2 regions of the Alkalibacterium putridalgicola genome follow, and region 1 is predicted to be linked to the other one. Evidence: riboswitches for the same ligand, from Rfam matches in the RefSeq annotation. Region 1 holds a riboswitch; the other holds the start of a gene.
The links. A riboswitch is a leader RNA that binds a small molecule or an ion and turns the genes downstream of it on or off. The one in region 1 is predicted to bind FMN.
Positions count from the first base shown of each region.

Region 2: it holds a riboswitch for FMN, as region 1 does, so the genes downstream of both, ribD (bifunctional diaminohydroxyphosphoribosylaminopyrimidine deaminase/5-amino-6-(5-phosphoribosylamino)uracil reductase RibD) here and AB4027_RS07375 (ECF transporter S component) in region 1, are expected to answer to the same signal.

Region 1 is NZ_CP162615.1:1,560,612-1,564,464, forward strand. It holds gene AB4027_RS07360 (ATP-dependent DNA helicase RecQ) at 1-326, opposite strand, end outside; gene AB4027_RS07365 (helix-turn-helix domain-containing protein) at 319-1,074, opposite strand; gene AB4027_RS07370 (hypothetical protein) at 1,071-1,370, opposite strand; gene AB4027_RS07375 (ECF transporter S component) at 1,539-2,153, opposite strand; FMN riboswitch at 2,313-2,430, opposite strand; gene AB4027_RS07380 (ATP-binding protein) at 2,505-3,853, opposite strand, start outside.
Region 2 is NZ_CP162615.1:709,194-713,046, reverse strand. It holds gene AB4027_RS03610 (bifunctional 3,4-dihydroxy-2-butanone-4-phosphate synthase/GTP cyclohydrolase II) at 1-555, opposite strand, end outside; gene AB4027_RS03605 (riboflavin synthase) at 576-1,226, opposite strand; gene ribD (bifunctional diaminohydroxyphosphoribosylaminopyrimidine deaminase/5-amino-6-(5-phosphoribosylamino)uracil reductase RibD) at 1,227-2,321, opposite strand; FMN riboswitch at 2,547-2,660, opposite strand; gene AB4027_RS03595 (acetyl-CoA C-acetyltransferase) at 2,713-3,853, opposite strand, start outside.

The DNA of each region.
Region 1 (3,853 bases):
TGTAGAGAGCTGACGACCAGCTTTTTTTCCTTTTGAGACATAAAACTGTTCAAAGCAACGACTGACTTCTCCCCGTTCTTTTTCATCGTTTCGACTTGGTCTTCCATAAGAGAAAGCAGTGGCGAAACGATAAGCGTAGCTCCGGGCAGGAAATAGGACGGCAGCTGATAACAAAGTGACTTCCCTGTTCCTGTAGGCAACATGACCAGAGAATGATATCCAGTCAAAGCCGTTTCGATCGCCTCTTTTTGTCCCGGCCTGAATGAAGTAAAACCGAACCTTGATTCGAGCCTCTCATACATCTGTTTTTCAAGTAAGTCATCCATAACGTCGCATCCTTTCGATCTCGACTAAACGAAAAGTGAAAAAATCCAGATCATCGATCAGAGTTTTCGCTTCAGCATATTTCACCGAGGGATTTGTTTCAAGTAATTCATGGCAGGCAGTAAAGTGTTGAGCTCGGATATACCGTTTAAAGTACGGCCAGTCGGTTATCAGAACGCATTCCAGTATGTGCTCTTTAATGGTATTGGCTTTCAGTTTTCTTCTTCTGGCAATTTCTTCTATGCCCTTACCTTCTTCAAGCAGATGCTTTGATATTCTTGCACTGTGACTTAAGCCCTCCTCACAATCCATATGGGTCGTTTCCCATAGTGACTTAAGCAGAGGATATCGGTCTCCATCTAATCGAGCTGATTTGTAACTGAGCTGATCAATGAAGACGGCATAGTGTTTTTGGGATAATCCAAATGTTTCCTGCATCTGACGGCTGGTACTCCCGCTGACATTGTAACCAGTGAGATGGCCGGCAATAAAGTCAGCCTCTTTGGGCAGCAACGTCTGGAAGAAGGCTCTCAGCTCTTTGAACCAGTCTGCAGTCAATTCATCCATTGACCTCCCCTGTTCTCCCAGCCACTTTTTCAGGCTTTGCTGATCATCCAGTGACGAAAGATAAGGCAGGTAATGCTTATTATTATTACTGTACTCTGAGAAGACCTGTGTTGTGAAAATCAGACGATGCCAAAAAAGCGGCTTAGTCGCCGAATAGCGCAACTGATCCAATTCGTTGTTCACTGGAAAAGCATCCGTAAAATTTTTTTGACTTTCGCCCCCTTCGCAGTCTGGCACAGACTCCCTTCATTCAAATCAACGAGCTCGTTCTCAAGAAGAGTATTTGTCAGACTCTCCCATTCTTTTAAAGAAAGATCCGGAAATAGGCCAAACAGAGTGTAGAGCTTATTTTTCTCAACATTAAACAGGACTGAAGGGGTACGCTTTCCTCCCGCGATTAGACTGAGCTGTTTAGCTGTCACACGCGTTTGCTCGTTAAACAAACTCAGTATGAATTTGAAAATAAAATCTTCTCTCACTCTTATGACACCTCCGCGGATATCCTTGCATATTTGATTCCTATTATAACATTATTTCAAGAATGTCTTAATGAGAAATATGACTTTTGTCAAAACAAAAAAAGAGAACAAACCATACCTTGAATCAATCGGGTATGATTTATTCTTTTTTAGAAAAAGTTTTTTTAATTAGTGCGTTTCATTAGCGACCATTCTGTGCGCCCGCTTTTTTTTATATTTTTTCTTCGTTTTATCCAGCCAAGGTTTAAGTTTGCTAAAGGCAACGTAGAAAACAAGTCCAACCAGTACACCTTTGATCAGGTTAAAAGGAACCACGGCTAATAGTAGATACGTACGCATAGGACCGACATCGAATCCCATAACAGCCATATAGGCTGGAGCAATAAACAGCCAGTTCAGTACCGACATCATGACTGTCAAGGACAACGTTGATGAAAAGATACCCGCTATTTTATTTTTTAACGATGAACCATGTTTGATGAGTACAAGGTAGATCGGCAGTGTAAACGAAACTGAAGCTATAAATGCCGCAGTATCACCGATCGGGAATCCCATTTCTCCACCTTTTTGGGCATAGGATAAGAGTGAGCGAATAAACGCAATCGTGATTCCTGCTGCTGGCCCATATACATACATGCCGAATAACACGGCTAAATCACTGAAATCCACCTTCAAAAATGGTGAACCAGGCAGTACCGGAAAAGCTAACATGGATATCACCCAGGCTAATGATGCTAACATGGCGACACCTACTAATTTCTTCGTCTTGCTGTTTGACATAATAAATCCTCCTGAAAGGATTCATCCTACTTAGGGTGAACTCCACTGAATACCACTGACATGCTGCTGCCCCCGAAAGATGAAGAAACAAAAAAACTCTGCTTGTCTCCATATTTCAGGAAGCAAACAGAGCTATAGACAGATTTATATTCAGTCAAAAAGCTCCATCTTCTTTATCCAGACTATACTGTCGGTACTGGAATTACACCAGTTCAGCAATTTTACTCGCTCGTGGACTATACCACCGGTAGGGATTTGCACCCTGCCCCTGAAGATGAATCATAATTATTTTATTTTCACTACTTATTATAATGGAATAACAGAATTAGTCAAGTGTTTGAATTGACATCCCGGTCACTCTTCTGAATCGTCTTCCTCGTCAGACATAGGGATGTGGATGATAAAGGCAGAACCTTCACCAAATGTCGACTCCACTTCAATGAATCCACCATGAGCTTCAATGATATTCTTGACCAGAGACAAGCCGATACCTGTTCCTTTGGCATTGGACGAATAATTATTCCGAGACTTATCTGCTTTGAAAAACCGGTCAAAGATATATGGCAGATCGTCTTCGGGTATGCCTGTCCCGGTATCCTTAACGATCATCACCACTTCATCCAGTTCTTCTTCTTTAAGCAGCTGAAGGGTGACGATTTTTTCACTTTTCTCTGTCATGCTGGTATGTCTGATTGCATTATTGATCAAGTTCACAAAAACCTGATCCATCTTATCTTTGTCAAGCATCTGGTGGATCGTTTCTTTCGGCGCTTCCATCTGGAGTGACACCTCAACATCACTCGCCATATTATCAAAACGGAACAGAAGATTACGCAGATAACTGTTCATATTGACTTCCGTCTTCTGCAATTCAATATAGCCGGCTTCCATCCGTGACAAGTCCAGCATTTCGTTCACCATCCGGTTCATACGCTGAGATTCATCTCGAATGATCTGAGCCATTTCTTTCTTTTCTTCTATGCTTTCCGCTACGTCATCGAGTATGGCTTCACTATAGCCCTGGACCATCACTAGAGGGGTACGTAATTCATGAGAGATATTATTGATAAAGTCGACTCTCATCCTGTCCAGACGATGTTCCTTAGTCAGATCTTTTGTGGAAACGACCAGACCACGGAGATCCTGGCTTTCACTTTCCAGTAGAGGCAGCACAGTCACCACATAATACGTTTCTTCCATCTCAATGGTAAACTCGACCGATGCTTTCTCTTGAATGACTTCATCCAGTTTTGCTTCTATATCAACAAATTCATCCTGATCTGAAAAATTCGATTCTTCGATCTGATAATGTGTGAGAAACAGATCACCAACAGGATTGGATAACAGAAGCGTTTTATCAGAATCGTAATAGATGATCCCGGTCTCGATATTATCCAGTATATGAGACAATAATTCTTTTTCCTGTTTAACGACCATCCGGTTCGTCTCAAGAGAATGTCCCATCTTATTCATCGCCATGGCCAGCTCAGACAAGTCATCCCGTCCTGAGATCGGGAGCTGATGACTGAAATCATCCCGCGCAAAGTCGAAAGCGATATTAGTCATGGCGTTGATCGGTTCTGAAACATTTCGTTTAAGGTAGATATAATAATATACAGCCGCAAAGATATGCGCCAGCACAAGACCGGTAAGCAGATAACTGATGCGTCTTTCCAGCGTTACGAGAAAAGACAAGTCTGCCC
Region 2 (3,853 bases), 850 kb from region 1:
CAGGTCGTGTTCTTCTGCAATCTTAAGCAGATCATCCCGTCTGGCCATCGATCCATCGTCATTCATGATCTCGCAGCACAAGCCAACGGGTTTAAGTCCAGACAAACGCATCAAGTCGACGGTGGCTTCTGTGTGACCGTTTCTTGCCAGCACGCCGCCTTCCACTGCTTCCAGCGGAAACATATGCCCCGGGCGCTTGAAATCGTTCGGTGTGGCACCTTCTTCGACCGTTTTCATGGCAGTAAGCGAACGTTCACCCGCTGAGATACCCGTCGTTGTGTCTGCATGATCGATCGAAATCGTGAAGGCTGTGGTATGTTCATCCGTGTTCAATGAACTCATCTGCGGCAGACCCAGTTTTTTTGTATACTCTTTAGTCATCGGCATACAGATCAGTCCGCGGGCGTATTTCGCCATAAAATTTACGTTTTCAGGTGTCGCAAATTCAGCGGCACACACAAAGTCTCCTTCGTTTTCTCTGTCTTCATCGTCAACGATGATGACGTTTTTCCCCTGCTTCAAATCTTCCAGCAGGTCTTCGATTTTATCAAACATCTCTTTGCTCCTATCTTTTATTAAAACCCGTTATTTTTTAAAAATGCTTCAGTCAGTGCTGATTTCTGGACCTCTTTTTGGGAAGACAGCCCCAGAAGTTTTTCCACATACTTTCCGATCAGATCGACTTCCAGATTCACCTTATCGCCAACAGCATGCTTAAGGAGTGTCGTTTCTTCAGCCGTGTGCGGAATGATGGAAACTTTGAAGTCGTTATCAGAGACAGCTGCGACAGTCAGGCTGATGCCGTCAATGGCTATCGATCCTTTTTCAATAATGTAGCGCAAAAGCTCCGGGCCTGCCTTGACCGTGACCCATACCGCATTGTCATCCTTTTTGAAATCAGTAATGATGCCTGTTCCGTCGATATGACCGCTGACCATATGTCCGCCCAAACGGGTCTGCAGATTAAGTGCCCGTTCCAGATTGATTTTACTGCCGCTGGACATATCACCCAAAGAAGTCCGGTCCAGCGTTTCCGACATCACGTCGACAGTAAACTCAGTGTCCGTCATGCTGGTGACCGTCAGACAGATTCCGCTGGTCATGATGCTGTCACCGATTTTAGTATCCTCAAGGACTTTATCAGCTTTGATCGTCAGTTCGCTTGATTTAGCACCTTTCTTAACTCTTTTCAATTCTCCGATCTCTTCTACGATTCCTGTAAACATTCAGTGTCCCTCCCGTAAATAGCCTTCTACAAATATATCTTCATTTAATTTTGTGACCTGCATATCTGACAGGCCATAGGCATCTTTCATCATTTCCACTCCACGTCCCATGACTGGTGATATGGCTTCTGCACCGCCGATGATTTTCGGTGCGATATAGATAGTGACTTTATCCACGATTCCCGCTTCTAATGCCGCTGCATTCAAGGTGCCGCCACCTTCAAGCAGGATACTATCAATTCCTTTTTTTCCAAGTTCAGAAAGTGCTGCTTTCAAATCTACTTTCTCATCCCGTTCAGGAACGGTCAGAACTTCCACACCCAGTTTTTCTATCTCCCGCCGCATGCTCAGCGGTGCATATTCTGTTGTGAGGATCAGCGTCTGGGCTTCATCTTGATTTTTCAAGATTTTGGAATCAAGCGGGACACGTAACTGACTATCCAGTAGGATGCGCACCGGATTCGGATAGCCCTGCACCCGGCAGGTGAGCTGTGGATCGTCTTTCAAGACCGTGCCGATGCCTACCATGATGCCTGATAAATAGCCTCTCATGTGATGCGCGTGTTCTCTGGACTCCTCGGATGAGATCCACTTCGAATCCCCTGTATGCGTTGCGATCTTGCCATCCAGGGACATCGCATACTTCATCAGGACAAAGGGAGTTTGGGTCGTGATAAATTTATTGAACACTTCGTTCAGCTTATTGCTCTCTGTTTCCAGCACACCTTCAACGACCTCGATGCCCGCTTTTCTCAGACGATCGAGCCCCCTGCCGGAAACAAGTGGATTCGGATCGGTTGCCGCGACCACGACTTTTTTCAGTTTCCTGTCGATGATCAGATCGGAACAGGGAGGCGTCTTTCCGTAATGAGAACACGGTTCAAGGGTGACATATATCGTTGCCCCTTCAACTGATTCTGTTGCTGAACTGATCGCGTTGACCTCAGCATGGGCCTCACCAAATCTTTCATGATAGCCTTCACCAATGATCTGACCATTTTTAACGATCACAGCACCGACCATGGGATTAGGCGAAGTGAACCCCCGCCCTTTTTCAGCCAGTTTTAGTGCACGTTTCATGTATTTACTATCCATTGATCTATCCTTTCCCTGCATTAAAAAAGCCCCGAATCACTGTAGATTCAGGGCAACGCAAATAGGTCTCTGACTTAAAAAACTATATCACAAAAGAGTCTGACCCTCTTGTCTGACCCTATAAAAAATGCCCTGGAATTTAAAATTCCAGGGCATTCAAAATACAACGTCAGTTTATCTGAACGCTCCTCCATGGACCATTCAGACTCATAGTTATGTCATTGATACTGTCTTCTTTCATCCAGACTATACTGTCGGCTTCGGAATCTGACCGAATCTGCCTTGCGGCTCGTGGGCTATACCACCGGTAGGGACTTGCACCCTGCCCTGAAGACTATTTAGTTTTGTCCATTCAATGATATAGCGGAACTGTTAGCTTGTCAATAATAACTTACTCGACGTCTGTATTTTTCACCAGAACAGCTACACCCATACCGCCGCCGATGCAAAGAGAAGCCAGACCGTATTTCAGTCCGCGCTTTTTCATGATGTGAATCAGTGTGACCAGGATACGGTTCCCGCTGGCTCCCACCGGATGGCCGAGAGCGATCGCACCACCGTTCAGATTGGTGCGTTCAAGCATATACTCTTTGCTGACGCCGAATGCATCGGATATCTCTTTAATGACGCCCAGACTTTGTGAAGCAAAGGCCTCATTCAGTTCAAACACATCGATATCCTCAAAAGTGATATCAGCTTTCTTCATTGCCTGCTTGATGGCCGGGGTCGGTCCCAGACCCATGACTGAAGGATCCACACCGCCTTGTCCGACGGCTACGATCTCGACCAGCGGTTTCAAGTCATTTGCTTCCATATATTCTTCACCGACGACCAAGGTCGCACTGGCCCCATCGTTGATGCCGGACGCATTGCCCGCTGTGACGGAGCCGTCTTTTTTAAAGGCCGGACGCAGACTATTCAGTTTGTCTTCAGATGTTTTACGGTTCGGGTATTCATCCGTATCCACGACCACCGTCTCTCGACGTACTTTTGTTTCAACAGGAACGATCTCGTCTTTGAATGAACCATTGTCCACCGCTTCGATCGCACGCTTTTGTGATGTGATGGCAAAACTGTCCTGTTCTTCACGCGTGATGCCGTAGCGTTCCACAATATTTTCAGCCGTTACACCCATGTGATACCCTTCAAAAGCATCCGTCAAGGCATCGTCCAGCATGTGATCGCCGACTTTATAGCCTGCCATCTTATGTCCGGATCGCGTGCTTCCCGGAATCAGGTAAGGTGCCTGACTCATGGATTCGGTCCCGCCGGCAATGATGGCTTGATACTCCCCGGCTTTTACACCAAGGTATGCGTTTATCACTGTTTTCAGTCCACTCCCGCAGACCATATTCAGAGAATAAGCCGGTACTTCCACTTGGATTCCTGCTTTGATCGAGGCTTGCCTGGCAACGCCCTGACCCTGGCCGGCCGGCAAAACGTTGCCTAAGACCACTTCATCGATGTCTTCATGACTGATGCCACTTTGTTCAAGGACACCTTTGATCGCATAACTTCCAAGTTCCGAAGCT